DNA from 2 places in the Planctobacterium sp. AWH2_060 genome. Region 1 is predicted to be linked to the other one. Evidence: predicted binding sites of a transcription regulator. Region 1 holds the regulator's gene; the other holds the start of a gene.
What was found. Region 1 encodes LexA, which represses DNA repair genes until DNA is damaged. Its sites were predicted from a motif close to TACTGTATNNNNATACAGTA; they were not measured.

Region 1 (16,328 bases):
TGAGCACAGACTGCGGTGATTTTGTGCAACATCGGACCAAACAGGTTATTTAACTTCGCGTAATTTCGCGCTGACTTATCCGTTAACCTGGCGTTGATGATATAGACCGGAATCTTGGCCTGCCAACAGGCGTGGATCAGATTCGGCCAAAGTTCCACTTCGGTAATCAATACTTTTTCGGGGGCAACACGGCGCAATAAGCCGTACATGGCCATGTGCAAATCATAAGGCAGGTAAACGTGGCTGACTGAATCGCCAAAAGTTTTTCTAACCTGTTCTGAGCCGGTGGGCGTAGTGGTGGTGATGGTGATTGGATATTCAGGATGTTGAGCCCAGATTTGTTTTACCAGAGCCGATGCCGCAACCACTTCTCCTACGGATACACAGTGCAGCAGTATGCCGCCTCGCTGCCGAATGGGTGGCAGAAAACCGAAACGCTCTAGCTTCCGCTTGCGATATGCCGGACCGCGATAACTGGCTTTGATTAGCAGGTTCAAAAATGCCAGGGGAATAAACAGGGCAATTAATGTCGAGTATAACCAACGAGCTAAAAACTCTTTAAATGTAGGTTTGTAAGCGGTTTTTTGCATAGAGATTATTTGCCACGAAGAGTCAGGCTCAAAGCCGGAAATTCATATAACTGTATTAATTGTGTGCTTGGATCCAAAAACAGAATAGCGCATCAAAATTACGGAAATTTTGCGCATTATAACCGCCTCAGCGGATTTAGGTTGAGTTTTTAAAGCTATGTTGCCAGACATTACCAATCCCAAGAACATTCTATTGATCAGGCTCAGTGCTATTGGTGACATCGTGATGGCCAGCGGCTTACTGAGCAGTCTCAAGTCTCGCTGGCCCGATGCCAGGATCACCTGGTTAGCCGAACCTGTCGGAGCCTCAATGTTAGCAGGACACCCACTGTTACAGGAGGTTCTGATCCTACCCAGAACACACTGGAAAAAACTGCGAAAACGCGGTCGACTGATTGCCTTGGCAAAGGAGGTCAGGAGTTTCAGAAAGCAGTTGAGGGGGCAATCATTCGATCTGGTGATAGATGCCCAGGGGTTATTAAAAAGTGGCATTTGGGCCTGGCAGGCAAAGGGCAGATTGAAAATTGGTTTGGGCTGTAGGGAAGGGAGCCAGGTATTTTTTCATCATGTGCTTAGCAGGGATAATGCACCCACTATCGCCTCGGAATACCGCTCGCTGGCATTGCAACTGGGTTGCGCTGCAGATCAGTATGAAATGTCGCTGGCCCGGCCAAGGGAGGCGAAGAAAGTCGTGGATGGTTTGTTATCTGAAATGGGCATTGAAAAATACGCCGTATTTTGTGTTTACACCACTCGCCCCCAAAAACACTGGTTCGAAGAGCATTGGATTGAACTTGCGGAAAAGGTTCGCAAGAAGTTTCGCTTGCCGGTGATTATTGTTGGAGGGGCGCAGGATGCTGCACACGCCAGCGAGCTGGCCATTTGTGGCAATATGCATTCGCTGGCGGGGAAAACTTCTCTATTGGAAACGGCTGAATTGGTAAGGCGCGCCAAGTTACTGGTGGGAGTGGATACGGGTGTTACTCACATGGGGATTATGGCAGGCGTGCCTACCGTGTGTCTTTTTGGCTCAACGGCTCCTTATTTGAGTGCGGAAGGCGCAGAAATCATATATCTCAATAAATCCTGCTCTCCCTGTAAACGGCGTCCCAGCTGTGACGGCGAGTTTCATTGTATGGCGGACATCAATGCCAAAATGGTGATAAGACGATTGAAAAGATTACTGCCAAAGGCGAAAGCTAAGAGAGATAAACATTGATGGTAGATCTTCCCAAGGAGCGAATTCGGGTACTGCATATTGAGGCGGGAAAGCATTTGTATGGCGGTGCTCAACAGGTGGTCTATCTTTGTCAGGGATTGCAGGACTACCCGGTTGATAATATTTTGCTGTGTCCACACAACAGTGCCATTGCCACTGCTGCCATGCCCATTGCTCAGGTGGAAAGTATCGCTATGAAAGGAGATTTGGATATTGGGCTGATAAAACGTATTTGCCAAAAAATAGAACAGCACCAACCCCATATTCTGCACGTGCACAGTCGCCGTGGTGCCGATTTGTTTGCGGCGCTGGCCGCGCAAAAAATGGCCTTACCGGCAGTGTGTTCCCGGCGGGTGGACAACAAAGAGAATGCCTTTTTTGCTCGCTGGAAATATCGCAAGTACCGCAATGTGGTGTGTATTTCCGAGGGAATTGCTGATGTGGTGAGGGCTACCGGATACCCCAGCGAGCGCATAACCACTATTCACAGTGCCGTAGATACCAATTTGTTTACCCCTGAAGCCGATGCCACCTGGTTCAGAAAGGAGTTTAACATTCAGCGGGATGAGTTGGTGATTGCTAATTTTGCGCAAATGATTGAACGCAAAGGGCAGGCTGAACTTATCAAGGCATTTAATACACTAGTAAAACACACGCCCAATTGTAAATTGCTGTTGTTTGGCCAGGGGCCGAGACTGGCATTCTATCAGGAGTTGGTGCGTCAGTTGGGATTGCAAAATCGGGTGCTTTTCCCCGGATTTCGCAAAGACATGGCGCGTATCATTCCGGCCGTGGATCTGGTGGTTCATCCGGCAAAAACCGAGGGTTTAGGAGTGGCGCTCTTGCAATCAGCCGCCTGTGGCAGAGCGATTGTGGCAACCCGCACAGGTGGGATCCCGGAAATTGTTCGTCAGCACCAAAATGGCTTATTGCTTGATGTAGGTGATCAGTCAGGCCTGGTGGCCGCAATGCAAAAGTTGCTCAGCGATGCAGTGTTACGTGACAAGATGGGGAAAACCGGACGTAAAATTGTAGAGCAGGATTTTTCCATCGCCACTATGGCGCAGCGAAATTATCTAAACTATCTGACTCTGCTCTAGCGCAGTGGCAGTTGAGTTGGGGCACTGTCAGTTTTTAATTACAATTTGGTTTAACTGCTACAAAGCCAATCTATCGGGTTTTAATCGGGCAAGTTACTATTACGCCTTTATCCTTTAAAATACCTACAATATCTAAAATAACGTCATAACAATATTTTCAGCAGGCCTACAATGAGCATGATAGAACATTTAAAAACCGAACTGGCGACCTTGAAAGAAGAAGGGTTATACAAGTCAGAACGAATCATTACTTCTCAACAAGATGCCGATGTGAGTGTCACTAGTGGCGAACAGGTCTTAAATTTCTGCGCCAATAACTACCTCGGATTAGCCAATCATCCCGAGTTGATTAAGGCGGCCAAAAATGGCCTGGACAGCCACGGGTTTGGTATGGCGTCGGTACGCTTTATTTGTGGTACTCAGGACAACCACAAAGTTTTAGAACAAAAGATTTCTGAATTCCTTGGGATGGAAGACACGATTTTGTATTCATCCTGCTTTGATGCCAATGCTGGCCTGTTTGAAACCTTGTTAGGCCCTGAAGACGCGATAATTTCCGATGCGTTAAACCATGCCAGTATTATTGATGGTGTGCGTTTGTGTAAAGCCAAGCGCTTCCGTTATGCCAACAACGATATGGCAGATTTAGAAGCTAAGTTACAGGAAGCTACCGAGCAAGGTGCCCGCTTCAAACTGATCGCAACGGATGGTGTGTTTTCCATGGATGGCATCATTGCCAACCTGAAGGGCGTTTGTGATCTGGCGGATAAATACGGTGCAATGGTGATGGTGGATGATTCCCACGCTGTTGGCTTTGTAGGTGAAAATGGCCGTGGCAGCCACGAGTTTTGTGAAGTGATGGGCCGGGTGGATATTATCACAGGTACTTTAGGTAAAGCACTTGGCGGTGCTTCAGGTGGTTACACCTCAGCGAAAAAAGAAGTGATCGACTGGTTGCGTCAACGCTCTCGTCCTTACTTGTTTTCCAATTCTTTAGCACCTTCTATTGTGGCGGCATCTATTCGCGTTATTGAAATGCTACAACAGGGTAGTGACTTGCGCGAAAAGCTGGTGGAAAACAGCCGCTATTTCAGAGAGAAGATGTCAGCAGCGGGTTTTACCCTTGCCGGTGCTGATCACGCCATCATTCCGGTGATGATTGGCGATGCTAAACTGGCTTCGCAAATGGCTGATAAAATGTTGCAAAAAGGCATTTATGTGGTGGGCTTTTCCTTCCCTGTGGTGCCCAAAGGTCAGGCGCGTATCCGCACGCAAATGTCGTCAGCCCACACTAAAGCACAACTGGATAAAGCAATTGATGCCTTTATCAGTGTGGGCAAAGAGCTGGGAGTGATTTAATGAAAGCCTTATCCAAACTGCATGCCGAAAAAGGTATCTGGATGGTGGATACCGACAAGCCTGAAATGGGCCATAACGATTTGCTGATCAAGATCCGCAAGTCAGCCATTTGTGGCACTGATATGCACATTTATCACTGGGACGAATGGGCTCAAAAAACCATTCCCGTACCTATGGTGGTGGGCCACGAATACGTTGGCGAAGTGGTGGACATGGGCAGCGAAGTGGCCGGTTTTAAAAAAGGCGATCGGGTGTCTGGAGAAGGGCATATTACCTGTGGCCATTGTCGCAATTGTCGGGCAGGACGTCGTCATCTGTGTCGCAATACCTATGGAGTTGGTGTAGATCGCACCGGTTCTTTTGCCGAATACCTGGTAATTCCGGCATTTAACGCCTTTAAAATTCCTGACAATATTAGTGATGATCTGGCAGCGATTTTTGACCCCTTTGGCAATGCTGTGCACACCGCACTCTCTTTTGATCTGGTGGGAGAAGACGTACTGATCACCGGCGCAGGCCCCATTGGGATCATGGCGGCAGCTGTGGCCAAACACGTGGGAGCCCGTAATGTGGTGATCACTGATGTCAATGAATACCGCCTGGAACTGGCCCGAAAAATGGGCGCAACCCGCGTGGTAAATGTCTCCTCAGAGTCGCTGAAAGACGTTATGCGTGAGCTGGGCATGACCGAAGGCTTTGACGTGGGCCTGGAGATGTCCGGTGCACCGGTTGCTTTCCGGGATATGCTCAACAGCATGAATCACGGGGGCAAGATTTCTTTGCTGGGTATTCCGCCTTCGGATATGGCCATTGACTGGAATCAGGTGATCTTTAAGGGGTTGGTGATCAAAGGTATCTATGGCCGGGAAATGTTCGAAACCTGGTACAAGATGGCCAGCCTGATCCAATCTGGTTTAGATCTTACGCCCATGATCACGCATCAATTTGCAATTGATGACTTTCAAAAAGGCTTTGAGGCCATGGCCTCTGGCCAGTCTGGCAAAGTTTTACTTAACTGGCAGGAATAACATGCAAACCTTTAAACACATCGATGTACAAGGTACCGCGAAGCTGATGGAGCAAGGCGCTAAAGTGTTTGATATTCGCGACCCAAATAGCTTCGCTCAGAGTCATATTCCGGGCTCTGCGCATTTGACTAATGACAACCTGCAACAAGTGGTCACGGAGGTGTCTAGTGATACGCCAGTGGTAATTTGCTGTTATCACGGTATCAGCAGTCAGCAGGCTGCGCAGTATTTTGTAGCGCAGGGATTTGATGAGGTATACAGCATGGATGGTGGTTTTGAAGCCTGGAAACAGTCGATGCCATCAGAGAGCTTGTGATAATACTGGCGTCATTTCCACAACAGTCACCAGCCAATACGCTGGTGGCTTATATGCAGGCTAACAACATTGCCTGCTCCTATCAGGCACTGGACCAGCAATTTCAGGTGATACTGCACAATGATGCCGATCTGGATGCAGCAAAGCAGATGTTGTTGGAGTTTGTGCAAAACCCCAATGCTAAAAAATTCCAATCTTTCGCCTGGCAAAGTGCCACACCGGCTGAGCTGGGAGCGGGTTCGGTTGGATTTTCCTGGCGCTATGGGACAGTGGCATTGTTTAAATCCCCGCTGGCAGCGGCAATTTTACTGATTGCTCTGGGGATACATGGTCTGGTTTTTGTCTTAGGACAGTTTGAATTATTTGACCACCTTTATTTTCAACCCTGGTCAGAAGTGGTTCAAAACGGTGAAATCTGGCGGCTTATTACGCCTACCCTGATGCACTTTTCCGCACTACACATTATTTTTAATCTGGTGTGGTGGTGGATTTTGGGCAGCGATATTGAACAGAAGCTGGGCTTGGGGATGTTGTTGGCCATATACCTCACAACCGGAATCATCTCCAATCTGGCGCAATTCTGGGTCTCTGGGCCGAATTTTGGTGGTCTAAGCGGTGTGGTTTACGGTTTATTTGGTTTTGTCTGGTGGATGGGCTGGCTTAGACCTGATAAAGGATTGAGTCTGTCGAAGCCGCTGATTGGCTTTATGCTGTTGTGGTTGGTGATAGGCTATGCCGATGTGCTCTGGATAAATATGGCCAATACGGCTCATTTGACAGGATTAATCAGCGGCTGTGTATTGGCGTTGCTGTGTAGTCGCTTGGTGAAAAAGTAAAACTGCCATTTCTTGCCAGTCTTGCTATTTTGGTTTTTCAGGGTGTGTATTTCTTTGCGCATTTCTGTATAGTAAACATACTTATTTGACACAGGTCTACCTGAGAGACGGAACGACTGATTTACAGTATTTAATAGGATTTGGACAAACTATGAACAATTTAACCAGACGCTCTTTTTTAAACGGTGGCGCGGCTTTGCTGGGCGGAGCGACACTTGGGGTTAGTTTACCGGCTTTTAGCAACCGGATGCTTGCAACGGAAGATTACGAGATACCGGGGGCTCCGGCTGATAATTTTGTTGCTGTGGTAAGAAATATCATTCCCGACAGGCATAGCCAGCGTTGGCAAATAAAGTGGCAGTTTGCCGAAGATCCTTATTTTGAAAAGGTGGTGAATTCCGATAGCGTTAAATATGCTTCGGAGGAGGATAAGCTGGTACAGATTAGATTGGAAAATGTCCCACCCAATAAGAAGCTATACTTTAAATTAGAGTGTGAAAACTGTACAGCCAGCGAATGGTTAGGGGCGTCAGAACTCGGTAATACTACTCAGTTTGTTGTTTTTCCAACGACAAGTTTGTCAGCCTCGGCAGAGGTTGAGCAGCGTTCGCCAGTTGTGGAAGTGGTTTACTGATAAGGGCTTTGTTAGCCCTGATACAGGTATTTAGTAAAGATTACGTCTTTAATCATTTCTGAACCGGTTTCGGCTTTCATCAGCTTGCGCAATTCATCCAGGCAGGCGCGACGAATGTCTTCGCGGCCGGTTAAAGACTTAACTTGCTCTTCGGTCTGTCTGCCAAAGATATCAATGGTGGTGGCTCGCAATAGGGGCGCGTGGTGTTCGGCGGCCTCCAAATGCTTGGCAGAATCCAGCATCAGTTCGATGGTCACCCTGACATAACCGATATTGCGGCTATTGGAACTGATGTAGTTGGTTACGATATCCGGTTCCAGCCCAAAGTAAGCTGTATCATTGGCTTGTGTAGCGCCACTAAAGAGCAATAGGTTTGCTAAAAGTGTTAAACCCAATAATTTCATTTTCATATTCAATACCAGAAAAACCAATAATAAACAGGATGATAACGGCCTACCCGCTATTGTAGATTATATTACGCCGAAGCTTTAGTCTAAATCATGTAATTGGTATTATTTTGCATAATTTAATTAATCTACATGAATTTTGGCTGAAAACTCCCTGAATAATCTCACTATTACCGAATCCTGGCATGACGCAGAGGATTTGCAACCTGTCGATCCCCTGCTGCGCAACTGGTTGTTGAATACGGGCTCATTAACCGAAAGGTTGCAATCCAACTGTTTGCGCTTTGAAGTGGAAGTTTTGAATCAGCGGGTGGCAGAGATAGCTCCCGATGAAAGCCAATATTTGTATGGCCAGTTTGATGAGGTTGCGCAGGATACTCAGGTTCGTGAGGTGTATTTGAAAGGCAATGGAGAGCATTGGGTGTTTGCTCGTTCTCTCTTGCCGGTTAGCTTTCTGGAACAAGAAATGTCAGAACTGACCCGGTTAGGTAACAAACCCTTGGGTAAGATCATCTTTAACGATGCCAGATTTCAACGTCAGAGTTTTCAGTTGGTAAAGTGCCCGGTGGCAGGTGCAACCCAGACAAAACTTGGTATTGAAAGCAGCATAAACTTATGGGGACGGCGCTCTTTGTTTCGCTTTAAAACCCATCGCATCATGGTGGCTGAACTTTTCTTGCCGGGTAGCCCCGCCTATGCCAATCATTAATCCGACCTGTTGATGTGAGCAAAATGGATAGATCAATAAAACTCAATGCCTTGTGGCGACTGATGCGTGCCGATAAGCCTATTGGTACCTGGCTGCTGATGTGGCCAACCGCCTGGGGCTTAATACTGGCAGCCGAAGGGTGGCCTGGTTGGCACATTAGCCTGGTGTTTGTTGTGGGCACATTTCTGATGCGCTCCGCCGGTTGCGTTATCAATGATTTTGCGGATCGCAAGATAGATGGCCACGTAAAACGCACGGAACAGCGGCCAATTGTCAGTGGTGAGGTTTCCGCAAAACAAGCTCTGGCATTGTTCACGGGCTTGTCTTTAATGGCTTTTGCCTTGGTGCTTACGCTGAACTGGCAAACGATAGCATTGTCTTTTGTGGCGTTGGCGCTGGCGTTTTGTTACCCCTTTATGAAGCGCTTTACCTACTTACCACAGTTTGTATTGGGAGCTGCTTTTAGTTTTGGTATTCCCATGGCCTTTATGGCGATCCGCGAGCAACTGCCCTGGTGGTTGTGGTTGATTTATCTGGCTAACCTGTTGTGGACAGTGGCTTACGATACTATGTATGCCATGGTGGATAGGGATGATGATGTGAAAATCGGGGTAAAGTCTACCGCGATATTGTTCGGTCAATTCGACAAACTCATCATTGCCATTTTGCAGTTGTTAACCCTGCTGAGTTTAGGTTGGGTATTCCTGCTGTTACAGTTGGGATATTTTGCCTATGGTGCACTGTTTATCGCGGCGTTTTTGTTTATTCAGCAGCAAATAATGATTGCAAAGCGTCAGCGAGAGGCTTGTTTTAAGGCTTTTTTACACAATAATAAAGTGGGCTTTGTGATCACCTTGGGACTTATCGGGGAGTTCCTTCTCCCCGTGTTAATTTGAGGTTACTTTATCTGCTGTAATCGTTTAACAAATTCCGGAGAAACCAGAGTAAACAGCAATTGCTGTAATTCCCTGCTTTTTTCCGAGTGCAGCAATAAACCTTCTTCATTGGCTTCCCAGATTTCATATTCACGGGCTGCGGCAATAAAGGTGGCTAATACGTTTTTGTCGTAAAATTCCGGGGCACTGATACCGTGCAATGTTGACATGCGTTCTGCTACCTGACGACTGCGCTTTTCAAGTGCGCCGCGTGCAGTGGTACCCAGCTGTTCCAGTTGATTGAGTACTAAAGCGTACCGTTGCAGCGTTTCCTGAATAACAGACTTCAATAACCACAGGCTATAAAACTGCACACTACTGGTATCTGCAGGCATTAATATATCATCACTGGCTTTTAACATGCCTTGCTGCACCATGCCGTCTATTAAGCCTCTGGTATAAATCTCAGCCTCTTCCTCTTTCATGTAGATAAAGAGTTCTTTTTTCAACAATGGAAAAATCCGGGCTACAATTTTTATAACTTCTTCGCGGTGGCATTCGTTATGAGCAACAACTATCGCCGCGATTAATCCGGGTACGCAGAACATATGCAGAATATTATTGCGGTAATAAGTGAGCAGGATAGCGTTGTCTCGTTCAATCGAGATGATTTCCCCGAAGCTATCTTCGGTGACATTAAACTTACCCAGTCGCAGGGTGTTTTCTAACAGTTTTTCTGCGCCCACCTGAGGAAAACTGCTTTGATTGCTAAATGGGCATTGCCTTAGCAAGGCCAGATAGCTTTCCATGACCTGCAACAACTCTTCTTTGCTCATGGCGCGTTTCTCCGCCACCAGTAAACAAAGTGACGCCAGGCCCATGCCGCTTACCGCTGATGCCTGATTAATACGCTCCAGTATATTGTGGCTCAGGGTGTTCACCGTAGGATTAAGCCATGATGGTTTTTTATCGTCCAGGCTGGCTTGCGCTTCTCGCCAATCCGGGGCATTTTTATCCAGGTATTGGCCCAGATGAATAGGCTCGCCAAAGTTTAAAAATCCGTAGCCGTAGTTTTTCAGCTTTCTGATGGCGGAAAATACCCCGAGGAAAGATTCTTTTTCCTTACTTTTGCCGCGCAATTCCTTGAGGTAGCTCTTCACTTCCATTACATGCTCATAGCCGATATAAACCGGGACTATGCTCACCGGGCGTTTAACGCCTTTTACCATTGCCTGAATAGTCATGGCTAACATGCCGGTTTTGGGCGGCAGTAACCGGCCGGTTCTGCTGCGTCCGCCTTCGGCATAAAATTTAACGGAATAACCCTTGTTAAATAATTGCTCCAGGTATTCGCGGAATACCGCAGTATAGAGTTTATTACCAGCGAATGAGCGGCGAATAAAGAAAGCACCGCCGCGTCGGAATAAACCACCGATGGGCCAGAAGTTGAGGTTAATACCCGCGGCAATGTGCGGTGTCACCAGTCCTTCGTGGTAAATTACGTAGGTCAGCAGCAGGTAATCCATATGACTGCGATGACAGGGAACATAGATGATTTCGTGACCATTTTGCGCCAGTTCCCGCACTTTATCGGCATTTTTAACTTCAATACCGTTATATATCTTGTTCCAGACCCGGCCCAATAAGCGATCGCCCAGGCGGATCACGCCTTCCCGGTAATCGGCGGCAATTTCTTCGATGTAACTTTTCGCTTTGATTCGTGCTTTGTGCAACTGTTGCGGAGAGTTCTTAGCTTCCTGTGCCATGGCTTTTTTAACGGATGGCGCAGCCAGAATGCTGTTAAAAAGCTGGTGTCGGTCCATTAACATTGGACCGTTCATACTTTGCTGCCGACGATAAAAGTGGGTGCGGGCCAGTCGGATCAACTTATGAGCGATTTCAGAATCTGAGCCTACGGTGGTGGCCATTTTTTGGCTGGAAACCGCGGAACTGTAATAGACAAAGTTATCTCGCCCTAAAAACAACACAATAAAAAACTTTCGCAACCAGTTTGGCGAGGCCTTGAAGGTGAACAGGTCTGCCCAACCGCGACTTTCTTTACCTGGTGCGCGTCCCCAGAAGATAGACACGGGAACGATTTGTAAATCCAGGTTTTCATCATCTCGGTGCAGTTCAAAAAGGCGGGTAAAACTTTTGTTGATGTCTGTGTGTTTTGATTTTTTTGAGAATAGAGATTCAGGTTCCTGCAAAAACAAACAGTTGCTAATTTTGTCACCAGCAATTTCCAGGTGTTGATCGGGAGCCGGTAAGCCCAGCATTTTGGTAGACAACTCCAGGGCAACGCGGTCAGTGACTGAATTAGTTTTTAACAGATAAATGATAGGACGAGTTTTATCGATACCTAATTCGCCCTCGATATCTGTAGGAATATTACTGGTTTTTACCAGCCAGCGAGTCGGGTATTTTACTAAATTAAAAAATAGATTTTGATACCAGGCCATGGTGCTTAAATTCAGATTCAAATTATTGCGATCATAGCATGACCTTTTCTGTTTGGCTTAGTGATCTGTGTAAGCGAATTTCAGCGGACTTAACTGAAATTGCGGATTTTTTATTGAGATTATCCGGTAACTGTATATACTCCCAGTTAAACTGTACGTAAAAACAGGTTAGATATGCGTCCACTTACGTTACGACAAGAGCAGGTGTTGAACCTGATAAAAGAGACAATCTCCGACACGGGTATGCCGCCCACCCGAGCCGAAATAGCACGTGAGCTTGGCTTTAAATCAGTTAATGCCGCCGAAGAGCACCTAAAGGCGCTGGCCAGAAAAGGGGTGATTGAAATTTTAGCGGGCACCTCTCGTGGTATTCGCCTTACCGGACCTGTTGATGAACCTGAGCCGGAATTAGGTCTGCCATTAATTGGTAAAGTCGCGGCTGGTGAACCCATCCTGGCGCAAGAGCACATAGAAAGTCACTATCAGGTAGCCGCTGGCATGTTTCAACCTGAAGCCCATTATTTGTTGCGGGTGGACGGCGAGAGCATGAAAGACATTGGAATTATGGATGGCGATTTACTGGCGGTTCATCGCACTAATCAGGCCCGTAATGGTCAGGTTGTGGTGGCCAGAGTGGAAGAGGATGTTACCGTTAAGCGTTTTGAAAAGAGCGGCTCTCAGGTATTGTTACATGCCGAGAATCCTGATTTTGCACCAATTAAGGTCGATCTAAAATCTCAACCCTTAAATATTGAAGGTATAGCAGTAGGAATTATCCGAAATAACGCCTGGATGTAGCAAACTTTTCTTGCCAACAAAAATATTTCACTATTTCTCACTCTCTTCTAGCCCATTGATAAATGGGCTTTTTTGTATCTTTAACGGCCTGCTAGTTGGTTGTTCCCGTTAAAAGTTAGCTTTAAAAACAGCTTATTTATTTCCCTTTTTAAGATTTCGGTCTATTTTTGACGCTATAGATGATGAAAAAAACATCATTTAGTGTCTCTCAATTGTTTTTGATCTTCGAAATTTGTTTACATATCATTCAGATTTTAACATAGTAATAACATATATGTTTCAATGCTGTAACTTTTGTGCGGCACCGTTGTTGTAAAAATGACCAACAACAAAACAACGGGTAATGAAGGAGGAACACACAGGTGGGTAAATTGTTTACTGGAATTTGGGGCGTGATGGCGTTTTTAGTGAGTTTCACTAGTTTCGCAGCGTCAGATCCCAAACCTGATCAATATCAGTTAAATCTGCGCACTGGTGTCACAGATATCAGCCAACAGGTATATGACTTACACATGACCATTTTCTGGATTTGTGTGGTCATTGGTGTGATTGTATTTGGTGCCATGTTATGGGCCACGATTTTCCACAGAAAATCCAGAGGGGTTACACCGGCAACATTTCATGAAAGTGTTAAAGTGGAAATCGCCTGGACCGTCGTGCCCTTCATTATTCTAATCGGAATGGCTATTCCCGCCACCAAAACCCTGATTGCTATGGAAGATGTGTCTTCACCTGATGTCACCGTTTTGGTAACCGGTTCTCAGTGGAAGTGGCATTACAAGTACATGGATAACGAGGTTGAGTATTATTCTGTGATGGCTACTCAACCCGAGCAAATCAATAACAAGTTAGAAAAGAATATTAACTATCTGCTGGAAGTGGATCGCCCTCTGGTCATTCCTACCAATCAAAAAGTCCGTTTTCTGATCACCTCGGATGATGTTATCCACTCCTGGTGGGTACCGGATTTTGCCGTTAAAAAAGATGCCAACCCAGGATTTATCAACGAAGCCTGGGCAAGAGTTGAAAAGCCAGGTATCTATCGCGGTCAGTGTGCTGAGTTATGTGGTAAGGATCACGGCTTTATGCCGGTTGTGGTAATTGCCAAAGAGCCAGCAGATTACGCGGCCTGGATTGCTGAGCAAGAAGAGCAGCAGCGCATAGCCAAAGAAGAAGAGCAAAAATTACTGGCTATGAACATGGATATGGACGAACTCATGAGTGTCGGTGAGCGCGTTTACAACACCACGTGTGCCGCTTGCCACATGCCTAATGGTGAAGGTTTACCGGGCGTATTCCCGGGACTGAAGGGCAGTGATATCGCCATTAACGATATGCAAAAACACATTGAGGTCGTGGTTAACGGTGTTTCCGGAACGGCCATGCAAGCTTATGGCAAGCAGCTTTCCATGAAAGAGTTAGCCGCTGTAATAACTTACGAGCGAAACGCCTGGGGTAACGATACAGGTGAATTGGTGCAAGCCAAAGATGTTAACGCTGTATTAAACGGACAATAAGGGGAGTTGAGATGAGTACAGTGACTAATGATATCCATCACGACGAGCACCATGATCATCACGATCATAAACCTACTGGTATTAAGCGCTGGTTATACACTACTAACCACAAAGATATAGGTACTTTGTATCTCTGGTTTGCCTTCATCATGTTTTTGATAGGCGGCGCCATGGCAATGGTTATTCGGGCGGAGCTGTTTCAGCCTGGACTACAAATTGTTGACCCTAACTTTTTTAATCAGATGACCACTGTCCATGGGTTGATCATGGTATTTGGTGCCGTTATGCCAGCGTTTACTGGTCTGGCAAACTGGATGGTACCACTGATGATTGGTGCGCCGGATATGGCGTTACCCAGAATGAACAACTGGAGTTTCTGGATCTTGCCTTTTGCCTTCTTGATCCTGTTAATGTCCTTATTTATGGAAGGTGGCGGTCCCGCGTTTGGTTGGACTTTCTATGCGCCTCTGTCTACCACTTACAGTAACGATACAACGGCTTTGTTTGTATTTTCAGTGCACATCATGGGTGCCAGCTCAATCATGGGTGCGATTAACGTTATCGTAACCATATTGAATATGCGCGCACCAGGTATGACTCTGATGAAAATGCCACTGTTCGTCTGGACCTGGCTGATTACCGCATTCCTGCTGATAGCTGTTATGCCGGTATTAGCTGGCGCGGTGACAATGGTTCTCACCGACAAATTCTTTGGAACCAGCTTCTTTGACGCTGCTGGTGGCGGTGATCCGGTGATGTTCCAGCACATTTTCTGGTTCTTTGGTCACCCTGAGGTGTATATCATGATCTTGCCAGCCTTTGGCATTATCTCTCAGATTGTTCCCACCTTCTCCCGTAAAAAATTGTTTGGTTATTCCTCCATGGTATATGCCACGGCGTCCATTGCCTTGTTGTCATTTATCGTCTGGGCTCACCATATGTTTACCACCGGTATGCCAGTGGGGGCGGAGCTGTTCTTCATGTTTGCCACTATGCTGATATCGGTGCCCACCGGGGTGAAAGTATTTAACTGGGTGGCGACGATGTGGCGCGGTGCAATCAGCTTTGAAATTCCCATGATGTTCTCCCTGGCTTTCATCGTGTTATTTACCATTGGGGGCTTATCAGGCTTGATGCTGGCGATTACACCGGTGGATTTCCAGTACCATGATACTTACTTTGTCGTGGCTCACTTCCATTACGTGCTAGTTACCGGTGCCGTGTTCTCCATCATGGCGGCTACCTATTACTGGTTGCCTAAGTGGACGGGCAAGATGTACGACATCACACTGGCCAAGCTACATTTCTGGTGTTCACTGGTGTCAGTCAATGTGTTGTTTTTCCCTATGCATTTCGTCGGTCTGGCGGGTATGCCCAGACGTATCCCGGATTATGCCTTGCAGTTCGCCGATTTTAACAAGTGGATCAGCTTGGGAGGCTTTGCCTTTGGTCTATCGCAACTGATCTTCCTGGCGCTGTTGATTAAGGCTTGCCGCAAGCAAGGCGAGCCTGTTTCAGCACAGGTTTGGGATGGTGCAGAAGGATTGGAGTGGGAGGTGCCGAGCCCGGCTCCGTATCACACCTTTGAAACACCGCCAGTGGTTAAGTAATTCGAAATCATGAGTAATTCGCGGCAGAAAGAAAATAACAAGGTCGTCATTAAGTTGGTGGTCGTTGTTTTCGGTATGTTTGGCTTTGGTTTTGCCCTGGTGCCTTTATACGACGTATTTTGTGCAATCACAGGTATTAATGGCAAAACCTCTAATGAAGCTGCTGTGTATGCCAACATTGAAGTGGATAAGAGCCGGTTGATTACCGTGGAGTTTATCACCCGAACAAACACGGGTATGCCGTGGCAATTTGAGACGCAAACTCGGCGCGTAGAAGTGCATCCTGGCGAAATGCATCAGGTGGACTTTTACGCCAAAAATCCTACTAAGCGGGATATTGTTGGTCAGGCTGTTCCTTCAGTATCTCCGGGAACAGCAGCGATTTACCTGAATAAAACAGAATGTTTTTGTTTTGAACAGCAACCGCTCAAGTCTGGTGCTGAAACTGTGATGCCGATGCGGTTTTATGTGGATCCCGAATTACCGGAGCACATTAACTTTTTTACAGTGCAATATACTTTGTATGACGTAACCGGGGATGTGCAAGAAATTGCCATGAATCGCGGTTAAAAGGAGAAGAAAATGAGTGAACAACAATACGAAAAATACTATGTTCCCGACCAAAGTCCATGGCCGTTTGTTGGCGCTGTTGCGCTATTTCTGATGGCATTTGGGGCTGGTAATCTCGTTATAGAAATGAAAAATGGCACCGATGGCAATGCCGGAATGGTTTTGTTGGCGGGCTTTGTAATTTTACTGTTTATGCTGGTGGGTTGGTTTAAAAACCAGATAGATGAATCTATGTCCGGTATGCACAGTGCTCAACTTGGACGTTCATACCGACAAGGCATGTCCTGGTTTATCTTTT
Region 2 (16,328 bases), 1.1 Mb from region 1:
TTAATCAGGATATGTTAGACGAATACACGGCGCGTAATAATACAGCGCTACAAACCCTGCTTAAAAACCATGGTGTGGCATTAAAACAGCTGCCGGATGATGTTATTCAGGCTCTTAAAACTGCTACTGATGAAGTGTTAGCAGAGCAATCAGCCGCTGATCCACAATTTGCTAAAATTTATCAACATTATAAAAAGTTCCAACAGGAAGTGGCTAACTTCCATGGCATCACCGAGGCCAGATTGTACCAAAGCCGCCAGTAGGCCGGACAATTATTCCGACGCTGCTATTTGATTCAACCACTGTTGTCCGAATAAATTAGAAGCTACAAGGTAAATACAGCTGTTCAGAGTTGTTGAATCCTCTGTGCTGGTTACAATAGGCAGCAATTTTAACAGCTAAGCGCGGAATGCGTTTAGCTGTCACCATTAAACACAATAAGGAATGTCCTCAGCTATGGTTATTCAACCAAAAATTCGCGGATTTATCTGTACTAATGCTCATCCAACGGGTTGTGCTCACAATGTCAAAACACAAATTGAATATGTTAAGGCGCAATCATTCCCGGAAAATGGTCCCAAAAATGTATTAGTGTTGGGATGTTCTACCGGATATGGTCTGGCATCTCGCATTGTGTCGGCTTTTGGTTATGGTGCTAAAACTCTTGGGGTGTGCTTTGAAAAAGCACCATCAGAAAAGAAAACCGGAACAGCAGGTTGGTACAATACAGCGGCATTTCATCAGCAGGCAGAGCAGGCTGGTCTGTATCACAAGACGCTAAATGGCGATGCCTTTTCTAAAGAAATGAAGGCAGACGTGATAGCCGCCATCAAAGAAGAAATGGGGCAAGTGGACCTGGTGGTATACAGCCTGGCATCTCCGCGCAGAACCGATCCCGAAACCGGTGAAGTCTATAAGTCGGTACTCAAACCGGTAGGCAAAAGCTATACCACGAAAACCTACGACACAGATAAAGATCTGGTACATGAGGTATCTCTTGAACCTGCTTCTGAAGAAGACATACAAAACACTGTAAAGGTGATGGGCGGCGAAGATTGGGAATTGTGGTTAGATGCATTAGGCGAAGCCGGTGTATTAGCGCAAAACTGCAAAACCACCGCTTACACCTACATTGGTAAAGAGTTAACCTGGCCGATTTATGGTCATGCCACCATCGGCAAAGCGAAGGAAGATTTGGATCGCGCTGTTAAAGCCATCGAGAGCAAACAGGCGGCACTTAACGTTAAAGCCTATGTTTCTTCTTTAAAAGCTCTGGTTACCCAGGCGTCTTCCGCAATCCCGGTTATGCCTTTGTATATTTCTCTGATCTACAAAGTAATGAAAGAAGAAGGCACCCACGAAGGCTGTATCGAACAGATCAACGGCTTATTCAGACTATTATTACAGGATTCGCCTGAGCTGGATGAAGCGAACAGATTGCGTATGGATGGCAAGGAAACCAATGATGCCACTCAGGCTAAAATAAAAGCCTTGTGGGATCAGGTTACGCAGGAGAACTTCCACCAGTTGAGTGACTACCAGGGGTATCACCAGGAGTTTTTACACCTGTTCGGCTTTGGTTTTGATGCGGTTGATTATGAAGCAGATGTCAACCCGTTAGTGGACTGGTAAGCTTAAATTTACACTGCGTTTTAAGTAAAAACACCGCCTTTGCGGTGTTTTGCATTTTTGCAATGAACATTATTCGAGCAATGTCGTATCTGATAAAAAAGCCGGGTTCGTTGACAAAACCCAATCTATTGCTAGTGTAATGAATAAAAAGTGTACAGCGTGTGGCTAAAAATAAAGCAAAAAAAACCGTTTGGGCACATAGGCGTAGCGCGAAATGGTCATGTAGTGCTAGAATTCGGCAGTTTGTTGAGCGACGTTTCACCCTGTTACAAAATTTGTTTTGTTGCAAGCTGATGTGTAGCTGATTGATAAACGGTTCTTAGGACCTTTTCAGGTTTTTGTATGGAATTCAAAATACTTATCAGGATTGGGTTTGCTCGTGAGTACAACCCTGATAAGTATTAATCCTTAACTAGTGCATGTAAGTATGATTAAAATAAAGAAAGGCCTCGACCTCCCTATTTCGGGAGCGCCAACGCAAGAAATCCATGACGGTGCGCCGATTACGCGCGTTGCTGTTCTGGGTGAAGAATACATCGGCATGCGTCCCACTATGCATTGTCAGGTGGGTGATGTCGTGAAAAAAGGGCAGGTTCTTTTTGAAGATAAAAAGAATCCTGGCGTTAAATTCACAGCCCCTTCTGCTGGTGAAATCATTGAAATCAACCGTGGCGCAAAACGTGTTTTGCAGTCGGTTGTTATCAAGATCGCCGGTGAAGAACAGGTTGAATTTAACCAGTACCAAGCATCCGATTTAGCCGGTTTGGACAGAGAGAAAGTTGTTTCTCAGCTTGTCGATTCTGGTTTATGGACTGCATTGCGTACCCGCCCATATAGCAAAATTCCTGCTATTGATTCCACACCAACAGCTATTTTTGTTAACGCGATGGATACCAATCCATTAGCGGCAGATCCTGCTGTTATTATTGCTGAGAATCAGGCAGATTTTGAAAACGGTTTAACTGTTATCAGCAAGCTGACCGAAGGCAAAACCTGGGTAACTAAGGCATCTGGTGCAAATATCAGCACTGGCAATGCCGCAGTAACTACCGAAGAGTTCTCTGGTCCGCATCCTGCTGGTCTGGTAGGCACGCATATCCATTTCCTGGATTCTGCGGGCGCCAACAAATTTGTTTGGCATGTAGGCTATCAGGACGTAGTGGCCATTGGTAAGTTGTTTACTACTGGTCAGATTGATTCTTCCCGCATTGTCGCTTTGGCAGGGCCGGTTGTGTCTAATCCAAGACTGGTGCGCACCACTTTAGGTGCTAACACTGAAGAACTGACCGCTGGTGAAATCACTTGTGATGAGCCGCGCGTTATTTCTGGTTCTGTGCTGCACGGCTTGCACGCGCACGGTGTGCACGCATACCTGGGCCGTTATGCCAATCAGGTTTCAGTGGTTGCTGAAGACCGCGAGAAAAAGCTGTTTGGCTGGATAACACCGGGCTCAGACAAGCACTCCATTACCAAAGCTTATTTGGGACACCTTAACCCAGGTAAGCTATTCAACATGACTTCAACCACTAATGGTTCTGACCGTGCCATGGTGCCAATCGGCAACTATGAGCGTGTGATGCCTTTAGATGTATTACCCACACTGCTTTTACGCGATCTGCTGGCCGGGGACACTGACAGTGCTCAGACTATGGGCTGTCTGGAACTGGACGAAGAAGATCTGGCGTTGTGTACCTATGTATGCCCAGGCAAATACGATTACGGCTCCGTGCTGAGAGATTGTCTGGATAAGATTGAGAAAGAGGGCTAATCATGAGTTTAAAAGAGTATCTCGAAAAGATTGAACCCGATTTCGAACCGGGTGGCAAACACGAGAAGTGGTATGCGCTTTACGAAGCCGCAGCAACCATTTTCTACACACCTGGCAAGGTGACTAAAGGGGCAACCCACGTAAAAGATAGCATTGACCTGAAACGCATCATGATCCTGGTGTGGATGGCGACTTTTCCAGCCATGTTTTACGGCATGTTCAACATCGGTCAACAAGCTCACTTGGCCATTCTCAATGGCGCTGGTGCCGTTGCCCTGCCTGACGTATGGCAAGCAGCGCTGTTTACCGCATTCGGTGGACAATTAGGCGTAGACGGTGTGTCCTGGTTGGGAATGATGGGCTACGGTGCTTGTTTCTTCCTGCCTATTTACGCGGTGACCTTTATTGTCGGTGGCTTCTGGGAAGTGTTGTTTGCTTCAATTCGCAAGCACGAAGTTAACGAAGGTTTCTTCGTAACTTCTGTTCTGTTTGCCCTGACTTTGCCAGCTACTATTCCTTTATGGCAAGTAGCACTGGGTATCACCTTTGGTGTGGTAATCGCCAAAGAAGTGTTTGGTGGTACTGGTCGTAACTTCCTTAACCCGGCGTTATCTGGTCGTGCCTTCCTGTACTTTGCTTACCCGGCGCAAATCTCCGGTGATGCAATCTGGACTGCTGCTGACGGTTATTCCGGTGCAACCATGCTGAGCCAGGCGGCTTCTGGTACGCTGGATTACAGCAATGTTGCCCTGTGGTGGGATGCCTTCTACGGTAATATTCAAGGTTCAGCAGGTGAAGTTTCCACCTTGATGCTGGCCCTGGGTGGTCTGTTTATTATCTATTTGCGAATTGCCTCGTGGCGCATCGTGTTAGGTGTGTTGTTAGGTGCGGCTATCTTCACGACATTGCTGAACCTGATCGGTAGCGATACTAATCCGATGATGGCAATGCCTTGGTACTGGCACCTGGTTACCGGTGGTTTTGCATTCGGTATGTTCTTTATGGCAACCGATCCGGTATCGGCCTCATTCACCAATCAAGGTAAGTGGGCGTATGGCTTGTTGATTGGCGCTATGTGTGTGCTGGTCAGAGTCTTAAACCCGGCCTTCCCGGAAGGTATGATGTTGGCAATTCTGTTTGCTAACTTGTGGGCGCCGCTGTTTGATTATTTCGTGGCTCAAAGCAATATTAAACGGAGGATGGCACGTGTCAGCGCGTAAAGAAACTCTTGGAAGAACAGTTGGCATCGTTGTCGCTGTATGTCTTGCCTGCTCTATTGTTGTTTCTACAGCAGCAGTAGGCCTTAGAAGTCTGCAAACTGCTAATGCTCAGTTGGACAAACAAACCAACGTATTAGAGGCAGCAGGTCTATTAGATAAAGCCGCTGGCGACATCGCCGGTACTTATGACAAGTTCGTTGAAGAGCGTTATGTGGATCTTGAGTCTGGCCAGTACGTTGAAGTGCCTGAAGATTTCGACATGTTCAAATACGCCAAAGACGACGAATATCAGGTTCGTCCTAAGCCAGATACGGCAAAGGTGTTCCGTCATTCGAAAGTGGTCAGCGTGTACCATATTAAAAACGAAGCCGGAGACGTAACCCGACTGGTTTTGGAAGTGTATGGCAGTGGTCTTTGGAACCTTATGTATGGTTTGCTGGCAGTTGATGCCGATGGCAACACAGTGCGTAACCTGATTTACTACGATCAAAAAGAAACTCCTGGATTGGGTGGTGAGGTTCAGAACCCGGCTTGGAAGGCGCTTTGGGATGGTAAGAAGCTGTTTAAAGATGGTGACGTTGCTATTCAACTGAAGAAAAATGCCAGCGCCGATAATCCGCACACAGTGGATGCACTTTCAGGTGCAACTTTGACCTCCAACGGTGTTCAGGCGTCACTTGATTACTGGTTAAGTGATCGCGCGTTGGGTAACTTCCTGGCTAATAAGCCATGGCTTAAGTCATAAGGAGAGGCACAATGTCTAGCAATGCAAAAGAAATGAAAAAGGTATTGTTCGGGCCAATCCTGGACAGCAACCCAATTGCACTGCAAATCCTGGGTATTTGCTCAGCATTGGCAGTAACTACAAAACTGGAAACCGCACTGGTCATGTCAGCGGCACTGACCTTTGTAACGGCGTTTTCTAATTTATTTATCTCGTTAATTCGCAATCAAATCCCTTCCAGCGTGCGTATCATCATTCAGATGACCATTATCGCCTCACTGGTAATTCTGGTTGACCAGGTGTTAAAAGCCTATTCCTATGAAGTGTCAAAACAGCTCTCGGTATTCGTTGGACTGATTATCACCAACTGTATCGTTATGGGCCGTGCTGAGGCTTACGCTATGAAGAGTCCACCTACCATGAGCTTCCTCGATGGTATCGGTAACGGCTTGGGTTACTCATTTGTATTGATCGTTATTGGTACGATCAAAGAGCTGGGTGGTTTTGGTACGTTATTAGGATATGAGATCCTGCCACTGGTACAAAATGGTGGCTGGTATCAAGGTAATGGCCTGCTGATACTGCCGTTTAGTTCGTTCTTCCTGATTGGTGGCTTGATTTGGTTCATCCGTACCATTCGCCCGGAACAAGTAGAGCCTAAGGAGTAATTAAAGTGGAACATTATATTAGCTTGTTAGTGCGCTCAATTTTCCTTGAGAACATGGCACTTTTCTACTTTTTTGGTATGTGTACCTTTTTGGCGGTATCGAAAAAGGTCAAAACAGCAATGGGTCTGGGTGTTGCGGTAATCGTGGTACTGGGTATTTCAGTGCCGGTAAACCAATTGGTGTATTCAAACGTACTGGCTCCTGGTGCGCTTGAATGGGCCGGTTTCCCTGAGGCTGACCTGAGCTTTTTGAGCTTCCTGACCTTTATCGGTGTTATTGCTGCACTGGTTCAGATTCTGGAAATGACCTTAGATAAGTTTTTCCCGGCATTGTACAACGCACTGGGGATCTTCTTACCTTTGATCACGGTTAACTGTGCCATCTTTGGTGGTGTGGCCTTTGCTATCCAGAAAGAATACACCTTTACCGAAAGTATCTTTTTCGGTGTAGGTAGTGGCGCGGGCTGGGCGATTGCCATTGTCCTGTTAGCCGGTATTCGTGAAAAGCTGAAGTATGCAGACATGCCTGAAGGTGTTCGTGGCCTGGGGTCTGTATTTATTATTGCTGGTTTGATGGCGTTGGGCTTCCAGTCCTTCTCCGGTGTATCAATCTAAGCGGCGTCAGGAGAGGAATAAAAGATTATGAATCCAACTGATATTTACCTCGGTGTAGGTATGTTTATCGCTATCGTTTTAGCGCTGGTGTTTATCATCATGTTCGCTAAATCGAAGCTGGTTCCCACCGGCGATGTTAAAATTCTGATTAACGGTGATCCTGACAAAGCGATCACCGCATCACCAGGTGGCAAGTTACTTGGCGCACTGGCTGAAAATGGTATCTTTGTCAGCTCTGCTTGTGGTGGCGGTGGCTCTTGTGGTCAGTGTCGCGTTGATATCAAATCAGGTGGCGGTGAAATTCTGCCTACTGAGCTGGATCACATTACTAAGCGTGAAGCCCGTGAAGGTTGCCGTTTGTCCTGTCAGGTTGCTATTAAGCAAGACATGGATATCGAGTTGCCGGAAGAGATTTTTGGTATCAAGAAGTGGGATTGTGAAGTTATTTCTAACGACAACAAAGCCACTTTCATTAAAGAGCTTAAGCTGAAGATTCCAAACGGGGAGAGTGTACCTTTCCGTGCTGGTGGTTATATTCAGATTGAAGCACCTGCTCACCACGTTAAATACAAGGATTTCGATATTCCTGAAGAGTATCGTCCTGACTGGGAGCGTTTTGGTTTCTTCGACATCGAATCTAAAGTGGATGATGAAACCATCCGTGCTTACTCTATGGCTAACTATCCGGAAGAAGAAGGCATTATTATGTTGAACGTGCGTATCGCTACGCCGCCACCTAATAATTTGAGCCTGCCGGCCGGTAAGATGTCTTCTTACATCTGGAGTCTGAAAGAAGGTGACAAAGCCACTATTTCTGGTCCATTTGGTGAATTCTTTGCCAAAGAAACTCAGGCTGAAATGGTATTCGTGGGCGGTGGTGCAGGTATGGCGCCGATGCGCTCGCACATCTTTGATCAGCTGCGTCGTCTTAAATCAGATCGCAAGATTTCTTTCTGGTACGGTGCACGTTCACTGCGCGAAATGTTCTATGTAGAAGATTTCGATATGCTGCAAGAAGAAAATGAAAACTTCCAGTGGCATGTGGCCTTGTCTGATCCTCAGCCAGAAGATAACTGGGAAGGCTATACCGGCTTTATCCACCAGGTATTGTTAGAAAACTACCTGAAGGATCACCCAGCGCCGGAAGACTGTGAGTTCTATATGTGTGGACCACCTATGATGAACGCGGCGGTTATCAATATGCTCAAAGACCTGGGCGTAGAAGACGATAACATTATGCTGGATGACTTTGGCGGTTAATACCGTAAACATTTAAAAAAAGGGGCTAAGGCCCCTTTTTTAATAAGCCTTTTTTAGCAACGATTTGAAGTTTTCTAAATGAATATATTATCTCTTCGCGTCAATTTATTTGCCTTGTTGGTGGTCAGTCTGTTTTTGGTTGCAGGTTGCCAACAGCCTCCTGTGGAAGTGCACCTTTCTGGCCCGACGATGGGCACTACCTATAACATCAAGTATTGGTCAGAGATTGAAGTAAACAGCAGCAAGTTACAGGAACGCGTGGATGCCGAACTGGTGCACATCAATAAACTGATGTCTACCTACGACCCTGCTTCTGAGCTGTCGACTCTCAATCAAAGCAAAACCACTGAGCCTTACCCACTGTCGGCAGAAACTTTGTTGGTAATTGAAGAAGCATTGCGCATTGGTGAACTGAGCAATCAATACCTGGACATTACCGTTGGGCCATTGGTAAATCTCTGGGGGTTTGGACCTCAGGCCAGACCGGAAGTGATCCCTACTGATAACGATATTGAGTCCGCCCGAGCCAGAGTAGGCATTGATAAACTATCTGTAAGTGGCAATAGCTTAAGCCGTGCTCATCCGGATATGTACGTAGATTTGTCTACAGTGGCGAAAGGTTATGGCGTTGATCAGGTGGCGGAGATTGTCGAATCGTTTGGTATCGATAATTATCTGGTGGAGATTGGCGGCGAAATGCGCGTCGCTGGCGTAAAACAAAATGGTCAGGGCTGGCGCATTGCCATTGAAAAACCGGTGACCATGGAGCGGGCGATTCAGGAGATCATTACCGTTGGCAACAATGCCGTTGCCACTTCGGGAGATTATCGCAACTATTATGAAGAGGACGGTATTCGCTATTCTCATCTGATAGATCCAAAAACCGGAAAGCCTATCCAACATAATCTGGTCTCTGTTACTGTGGTGCATCCTTCCTGTTTAACCGCAGACGGATATTCCACCGCAATTGCAGTTATGGGTAAAGATGCAGGACTGGCTATGGCATTGGAAAATGATCTGGCGGTTTTGCTGATTACCCGAGAAAATGGCGAGTTTAAAGAGTATACTACGCCGGGTTTTGAATCATTTCTGAATAAAAAAGGGTAAGTACGCAGTGAGTACCTTTCTGTTAGCATTCGTGTTCTTTTTGATCGTCGTATCAGCAATGGCGATTGGCTATATTTTGCAAAATAAAACGATTTCCGGCTCCTGTGGGGGACTGGGTGCGTTGGGTATCGATAAGGCTTGTGATTGCCCTGAACCCTGTGATCGCAAAAAAGCCCGGATGGAAAGAGAAGAAGCCAGACAAAAGAAAATCGAAGAATGGCAAAACAATAAAATTGTTTAATAGCTTCCATCTTCAATAAATATTGGGCATCTGCTGATCAGATGCCTGATTTTTCTCTCTAAAGTAAAGTTTGATGCACGCCCTGCCATTTAAATTCCACTAATTACTGCAATTTAATTGTCACATTCCTTTACATAGCTGCTCTAAATTCAGACAATAAGCGCGTCTTAGTTGAACCCTACTCAACAATTTTTGAGCCCAGCCGTTAAGGTTAGGCGTAAGTACAATAAAAAATAAATTATAAAGGTTGCAATATGTGGTTTCAGAAGTCCATTAGTCAAAGACTGATCGCTATTTGTGTTTCGGGAATTGCTTGTTTGTTTTTGCTCTATGGAATTTGGCAAGTACAACAAGTGAAATCCAGCACGATTGAGCGTGTCAACAGCGATATTCAAAACATCGTATCCCAAAAAGCCACAGAAATTTCAGGTTTTTTTCAAGCGAAAGGGCAGGTGATCCACAGTGTTTTTGCAAACCCGCGATTATTGACATGGTTTGCCAATTATAATGAGCGTCAGAGTGACATTAGTGATGATTCAGATTATCAAATGATTAAGGGATTTTTTAAGTTCTTCTCCGACAATGATTCCGCTATTAAAAGTGTCTTCTTTGGCTCGGCTAATACCTTTGAGTACTTTGATAAGACCGGACGTTTAGATCATGATCCTGATTATTACACCAATAAACGCCCCTGGTGGCATGAAGCTATTGCCACAAATAGATTGTACGTTACAGATCCGGCAGTTGATATTCACGACGGTTCTATATCAACGACAATTAAAGCTGTTGTTAAACACCATGGAAAATTCATCGGAGTCGGCGGGATGGATATTCTGATTACCACAATAGGACAGGAGTTGCTGAGTAAAATAAAATACCAAGGTAAAGGCAATGCGTTTCTGGTGACTGATAAAGGGGTACTAGTATATTTTCCCGGCTTTAACGAGCGTTTTCCTCCCGGCTCAGACATGAGTAAAGTGGATAGCTACTTCAGTGATACTGAAGGATTTGCGCAACTAAAGAATATGCTGGCGCGTCAGAATAACGGTATCACCGAAGTATACTGGCAAGATGAACACTATAAAGTGATCTTCGACAAAGTTGCCGCTGAATACCCCTACGTTAACTGGAAATTGGGATTTATGGTGCCCGATAGCGTTGTTAACGGTCCGGTAAATAACGCTATGTGGCAAGTATCTGGTTTGATGTTTGTTATGCTGGCCATTATTGCCGTTATGGTGTTTATGATTGTTCGCCCCATGCTGAACCCGTTAAATACTATGGTTCATGCCATGAAGGATATCTCTCGCGGTGACGGAGACCTGACCAAACGCATCGACTTACAACGCGAAGATGAAATTGGTCAACTGGCCAGCGAATTCAATAGCTTTATGGATAAGATTCAGGCTCTGGTAAAACAGACCATGGATATTACTACCGAGGTTAACCGTACAACCAAGAGCGTTAGTGAGATCACGCAACACAACCTGGATTTGGTGAACAACGAAAAAACCGAAATCGAATCCGTGGCCAGTGCCAGTTATGAAATGGCCGAAACCAGTAAAGATGTGTCCCGCAATACCAGTGGCGCTATGGAAGTGGCGGATAACGTCAAAGCTGAGATGGACAAGGGCAGTGCCGTGGTTAAATCCGCTGTTGGCGATATCAACTCTCTATCTACCCAAATCGGTGAAGCGGCTAAAGTGGTCGCGGCTCTGGAAGCCGAAACTGATAAAATTGGCGAAGTACTGGATGTTATTTCTGCTATTACCGAACAAACTAACTTGTTGGCACTGAACGCGGCAATTGAAGCGGCCCGTGCTGGTGAAATGGGTCGCGGTTTCGCAGTAGTAGCCGACGAAGTAAGAACCCTGGCCAGTCGTACTCAGGAGTCTACCCGTCATATCCAGGAAATTATTGGTGCTTTGCAAACCACTGCCAAGCAAGCCAGCCAGGCAATGACCGCCAGTAATTCCCAGGCCGAGTCCGGTGTGCAACGAGTGGCAGATCTGCAAACCGTGTTAGACCAGGCCTTCTCCGGGGTAGAGCAAATTCAGCAGCAGATGCAGAGTATCGTAGCCGCGAATACGCAACAGTCCTACACCGCAGAAGAGATCGCCAGAAACGTCAGCCATATTACTGAACTGGCTGATGAAACTGTGATGGAAAGTAAGGACGTAGAGAAAAACATCTCTGATCTTAAACGCCTTGCCAGTAATCTGGATGATGTGCTGAAACAGTTTAAGGTTTAGGTTTGTAGGCCAGAATTTATTCCGACGCCGCAGCTAATCGCTCCTGCCGTTGTCCGAATAAATTCGAACCTTCTATGAGGACTCGATAGTCAAGCCCCTTTGTAAATTCTGTTTGCTAAGTACTACATAAGCCTGTATCTCATGGCTGATTGTTGTTCACTTAACGATAAAGTTGCTCAGGTAAACTGTGAAGTTATGTCCGAAAACTATAACAACCTTCTATCCGTTGCGGCCCTGCGGCCGCCAACCTAAAACTACTTGCGATATACGCCTGTTACCTGACGTGAAAGCCGCTTCTTCTACAAAAACGATTGAACCTGTTCATCAAGGTTCGACACACGTGACTTTCGACAACATTATCTTCTGACTAAAACCGTTATTCTTTTACCACTTAGTTACCGAATATAGCTCCTTCAGGCATCTCGCCGTACTCAAGGTATTTCCATAAACTCACCAGTAATTTTCTGGCAAGCGCCACAATACCGATGCGCCTCATACGCTTACCACCTTTGGCAAACCGTTCTTCAAACCATTGACTAAGCTTGCTGCCTGGTTGCCACCTGAGCCACATCCACGCCGCTTCTATCATGGTGGTTCTGATGCGTTTATTACCTGCTTTGCAGATACCTTGCTCACGCTGACTGTCGCCACTGTCATATGGCGTGGGCGTCAGCCCGGCACAGGCTCCCACTTCTCTGACATTGGAAAACTCCCGCCAACTGAAAAATTCCTGTACCATGACAAAACTAAACTGCAATCCCACGCCTTAGAGTTGCATCAACTGTCTCAGTTGCCTTGCCGCTTTTCCGCAGGCACTTTTGACCTGTTCGGCCTGCTCTTTTTCTACGGCTTTTACCTGCTCACTGACCACTTTATAGCGGTCATATTCCCGCCGAATTTCTTCGGTAGTGAATGGTCCCAGGTTATATCCAGCCGGGCTGGTGAACCGGGTCATTGATTCCAGCTCTGACATGGAGTCAATCCGAATACCAGCGAGTATCAGCAATGATTTAATGCGAGCGCTGTGACCACCACGCTCTTTAACCAGCCGTTGCCGATCACGGTGTAAACGCCTGGCATCTTCTTCCTCTACCGTGGGCACTCTGACCACGGAAAATGCTGTTTTATCGCCACTGTGATAGCGTATTCCAAGGCGCAGCAAGGCCTCCAAATCTATCCGGTCTGTTTTGACCCGCTTCTTCTTTCTGCTGACTTCGATACTGGCGGAATCCACCACCAGATTGTCAACTCCGCGGGCTTTCAGTGCTCTGTGAATCCAGAAACCATCTCGCCCGGCTTCATAACAACACTTGATCGTGCAGTCTGCTGAGGCATTAAGTTTTTCTTTTGCCAGACGGAGCTCCTGCTCCAGAGCAACCAAATCACCCGCATCGATGGTTTTGCTTCTGCATTTTGCTGTATTGTGGAAGCCAACCTTCCAGGTTTTATTCGCAAACTCTAAAGCCATATACAGAAGAGGATGTTTTGCGTTATCGTTTTGTTGAAGGACAGTGGTCATAGTTTTTCCTTTGCTTTGTCGTTAAAGAAAAGGTAGCTGATTTCTGTCCTTCATAGTTTCTACAAGGTAATTGCTGTTTATTTCAGTACCGCTGAATAGTTAAGATTTGTAGGTCGGAATTTATTCCGACGCTGCAGCTGATTGCCCCCGCGGTTGTTCGAATGAATTCGACAAACCCTACGCCTAAAAAGCGTATTAATTCCTTTAAGAATCCACTAGAATACTGTTCAAATAAACAGTGCTTTAGTGTGTTTTGCGTAAATTCATTCACATCGATATGGACTGCTTCTATGCTGCCGTGGAGATGCGAGACAATCCTGCGTTACGTGATATTCCGATTGCCATCGGAGGCAGCTCTGATCGCAGAGGTGTGATATCCACTTGCAACTATCCGGCGCGCAAATTTGGCGTGCGCTCGGCGATGGCCACCGCCCATGCCATGAAGCTGTGTCCGCATCTGACGCTGGTGCCGGGCCGCATGGATGTGTATGTAGAAGAATCCCGCAAAATCAAAGCCATATTTAAACGCTATACCGACATTATCGAACCATTGTCTTTGGACGAAGCCTTTTTAGATGTGTCTGAATCAACTCTGTTTGCTGGCAGCGCCACGCGCATCGCGCAAGATATTCGTCAGACGATTTTTACTGAAACCGGATTGACCGCCTCGGCCGGTGTTGCCCCCATTAAATTTGTAGCCAAAGTAGCCAGTGACGAGAATAAACCGGATGGAATGTGCGTAATTCCCCCGAACAAGCTACTGGAATTTGTCACCGGCTTACCCCTTAAAAAAATCCCCGGCGTGGGCAAAGTCACTCAAGAAAAACTCGCGTTACTGGGCCTGGAAACATGCGCCGACGTGCAAAACTATCCCAGGGAGCGATTGCTAAAACAATTTGGTAAGTTTGGTAAAATACTCTGGGATCGCTGTCATGCAGTGGATGAAAGAGCGCTCAGCACTCACCGTGAACGAAAATCCGTGGGTATCGAAACCACCCTGGCCCAGGATATTCACACTCAGCAGCAATGTCTGGAGATTATTCATAAGCTCTATCCCAAACTCATCAAAAGGCTTAAGAAAGTCAGTCCCAATCTCACTGTGCACAATCAGGGAATAAAACTGAAGTTCTCCGACTTTCAGCAAACCACCATGGATCAGCGCACGCAAATTGTATCGCTAAATACCTTCGAAGCTTTATTACCGCAAATCCTGGAAAGGCAGAACAAACGGGGAATTCGCCTGGTAGGACTACACGTTGCCATGCCTCATGAAGCCGATAGTCGGCAGTTGCCTTTGCAGTTTGAAAAAGGTGACGACTCAGAAGCGGAATCTTAACTGCACAATTAGGCGAAACAGTGGCTTTGGCTGTTTTGTCATTCGCTTGTGGCAAGGCGTTGAACCATGCAGAATATGCGCCTCAATTGCCTTATATCAGTTTGTGAAAACACAGATTGCTATCAACCCCTACGATAAGGAGTTTTTCCATGGCTTATCCAAAAATAATCGACATCAACAGTATTTCAGATGCGCTGGCACAGCAGTCCCAGTGGGATGCACTGATAGTGGTGGCTGCCAATGTTGCCTCGGTAACCGAGTCAAATATCCAGGCTGCGTTACAAAAACACCAGCAAATAGACGCCAGAATTGACTCAGAAGTCTTACTTTTCAACAGTGATGTAGTACCGGGCAAGCGTATTGTATTTGCACCAACCGGTGAGTTGTCACGTTACTACGATGATGTCAGACGCTTTTTTGATGCGGCTAATAAGGCAGCCAAACTGGCGGCATCTGCGGGCATTCGCAAACCTCTTATATGGTTAGAAGCGCCACAAGAACAAAGCTTTCAAAATGCCGTTGGCGCAGCTTATTTGGGATTCACTCAGGGTTTGTGGCAGCCCTTAGAAGCCCGCGAAGCACTGAGCGAAGAAGATATCGAACCCATTGGTGAGCTAGGCCTTATCAGCGGTAATAGCCAAACATCATCTCAGTGGTTAATGGCGGCTGAAGCAGGCAAACGAGTAGCCAGAGATTTATGTGGTACTGAGCCAGAGCGCATGGCCCCTCCGGGATTTGCAGATTACTGTGTGCAGGCCCTGGCCGACAGCGACGTAAAAGTCGAAGTCATTAGTGATCAGCGTCAGTTAGAAAAGGACTACCCGCTATTGTTTGCTGTCGCTCGTTGTTCAGAGTCGGTCGAACGTCATCAGGCCCGCGTAATCACCATGACCTATGAAGGTGAAGGTCCGATTGAGCACAGCCTGTACCTCGCAGGTAAGGGCATTACCTATGATACTGGCGGCGCAGATTTAAAAACCGGTGGACACATGGCGGGTATGAGTCGCGATAAAGGTGGTGCCGCCACCGTAGCGGGATTCATGAAAATGTTGGCGGAATTAAAGCCAAAAGGCATTAAAGTGGTGGCCGAGATCGGCGCAGTGCGCAATAGCATTGGCGCTGATGCGTTTGTGGCTGATGAAATCATTACCAGTCGCGCTGGTGTTCGGGTGCGTATTGGCAATACCGATGCTGAAGGACGCCTGGTACTGTGCGACGTGCTGACTCATTTAAAAGAGTTGGCAGCCGGAGATGATAAAGCGGAGTTCTTTTCAGTTGCGACGCTGACCGGTCACGCTGCGCGTGCTGTTGGACCCTACACAGCGCTGGTAGAAAACGGCGTTGCCAGAGCCGTCAACAGTGCCCAGCAGTTATCTGTGGCAGGTGACTTGTGGGCAGATCCAGCCGAAGTATCTCGTTCTCGCAGAGAAGATTTTGATTTCGTTAAACCTCGCACTAAAGCGGATGATATTTTATCCTCTAACAATGCGGCCTCTGCAGTGACGGCCCGTGGGCATCAATTCCCCATGGCGTTTTTGCAGCTGGCTTCTGGACTGAACGATACACAATACGCCTATACTCACGTGGACATTGCCGGAAGTGGCGTAGAAGGCGGTGACTGGCAACATGGCAAACCCACTGCCGCCGGCCTGATGATGTTAGCCGGACGCTATTTAAAATAAGCATTTAAGGGGGCCAATGCCCCCAATATTAAGGACAACAATGCAATTCCCTCCCATAGTTTGGTTATTAGCTGCGATAGCGGCATTGAGTACCACATCTGGCACTCTAATGGTACTGGTGGCCGGTATATTTGGCGCTCAGGTGGCTCCTGCGCAACAATACGCAACATTGCCTCTGGCTTTGATGATTCTGGGGACGGCCTTTTCAGTATCACCCATTGCATTGTTAATGCGCAGGATAGGGCGCAAGAAGGTGTTCCTGATGGCGGCCATCATGGGCGTTTCAGCCAGCTTAGTGGCCGCTA

Region 2: a site for LexA is predicted at 13,227-13,246, ahead of dinB (DNA polymerase IV). Genes of this name have one in related genera too.

The regions. Positions count from the first base shown of each region.
Region 1 covers NZ_JBSWTG010000001.1:3,655,583-3,671,910, forward strand. Annotated here, with positions in the region: gene waaA (lipid IV(A) 3-deoxy-D-manno-octulosonic acid transferase) at 1-590, opposite strand, end outside; gene ACXAD8_RS15630 (glycosyltransferase family 9 protein) at 748-1,809, shown strand; gene ACXAD8_RS15635 (glycosyltransferase family 4 protein) at 1,809-2,909, shown strand; gene kbl (glycine C-acetyltransferase) at 3,081-4,268, shown strand; gene tdh (L-threonine 3-dehydrogenase) at 4,268-5,296, shown strand; gene glpE (thiosulfate sulfurtransferase GlpE) at 5,298-5,612, shown strand; gene glpG (rhomboid family intramembrane serine protease GlpG) at 5,609-6,448, shown strand; gene ACXAD8_RS15660 (PhoD-like phosphatase N-terminal domain-containing protein) at 6,600-7,082, shown strand; gene ACXAD8_RS15665 (flagellar basal body-associated protein FliL) at 7,094-7,492, opposite strand; gene ACXAD8_RS15670 (chorismate--pyruvate lyase family protein) at 7,629-8,198, shown strand; gene ubiA (4-hydroxybenzoate octaprenyltransferase) at 8,222-9,094, shown strand; gene plsB (glycerol-3-phosphate 1-O-acyltransferase PlsB) at 9,097-11,535, opposite strand; gene lexA (transcriptional repressor LexA) at 11,710-12,333, shown strand; gene coxB (cytochrome c oxidase subunit II) at 12,729-13,850, shown strand; gene ctaD (cytochrome c oxidase subunit I) at 13,862-15,460, shown strand; gene ACXAD8_RS15700 (cytochrome c oxidase assembly protein) at 15,470-16,030, shown strand; gene ACXAD8_RS15705 (cytochrome c oxidase subunit 3) at 16,043-16,328, shown strand, end outside.
Region 2 covers NZ_JBSWTG010000001.1:4,805,215-4,821,542, forward strand. Annotated here, with positions in the region: gene ACXAD8_RS20745 (TRAP transporter substrate-binding protein) at 1-263, shown strand, start outside; gene fabV (enoyl-ACP reductase FabV) at 457-1,632, shown strand; gene ACXAD8_RS20755 (Na(+)-translocating NADH-quinone reductase subunit A) at 2,060-3,400, shown strand; gene ACXAD8_RS20760 (NADH:ubiquinone reductase (Na(+)-transporting) subunit B) at 3,403-4,620, shown strand; gene ACXAD8_RS20765 (Na(+)-translocating NADH-quinone reductase subunit C) at 4,607-5,365, shown strand; gene ACXAD8_RS20770 (NADH:ubiquinone reductase (Na(+)-transporting) subunit D) at 5,377-6,012, shown strand; gene nqrE (NADH:ubiquinone reductase (Na(+)-transporting) subunit E) at 6,018-6,626, shown strand; gene nqrF (NADH:ubiquinone reductase (Na(+)-transporting) subunit F) at 6,654-7,886, shown strand; gene ACXAD8_RS20785 (FAD:protein FMN transferase) at 7,965-8,993, shown strand; gene nqrM ((Na+)-NQR maturation NqrM) at 9,001-9,234, shown strand; gene ACXAD8_RS20795 (methyl-accepting chemotaxis protein) at 9,489-11,486, shown strand; gene ACXAD8_RS20800 (transposase) at 11,878-12,243, opposite strand; gene ACXAD8_RS20805 (transposase) at 12,253-13,005, opposite strand; gene dinB (DNA polymerase IV) at 13,259-14,341, shown strand; gene ACXAD8_RS20815 (M17 family metallopeptidase) at 14,491-16,023, shown strand; gene ACXAD8_RS20820 (MFS transporter) at 16,064-16,328, shown strand, end outside.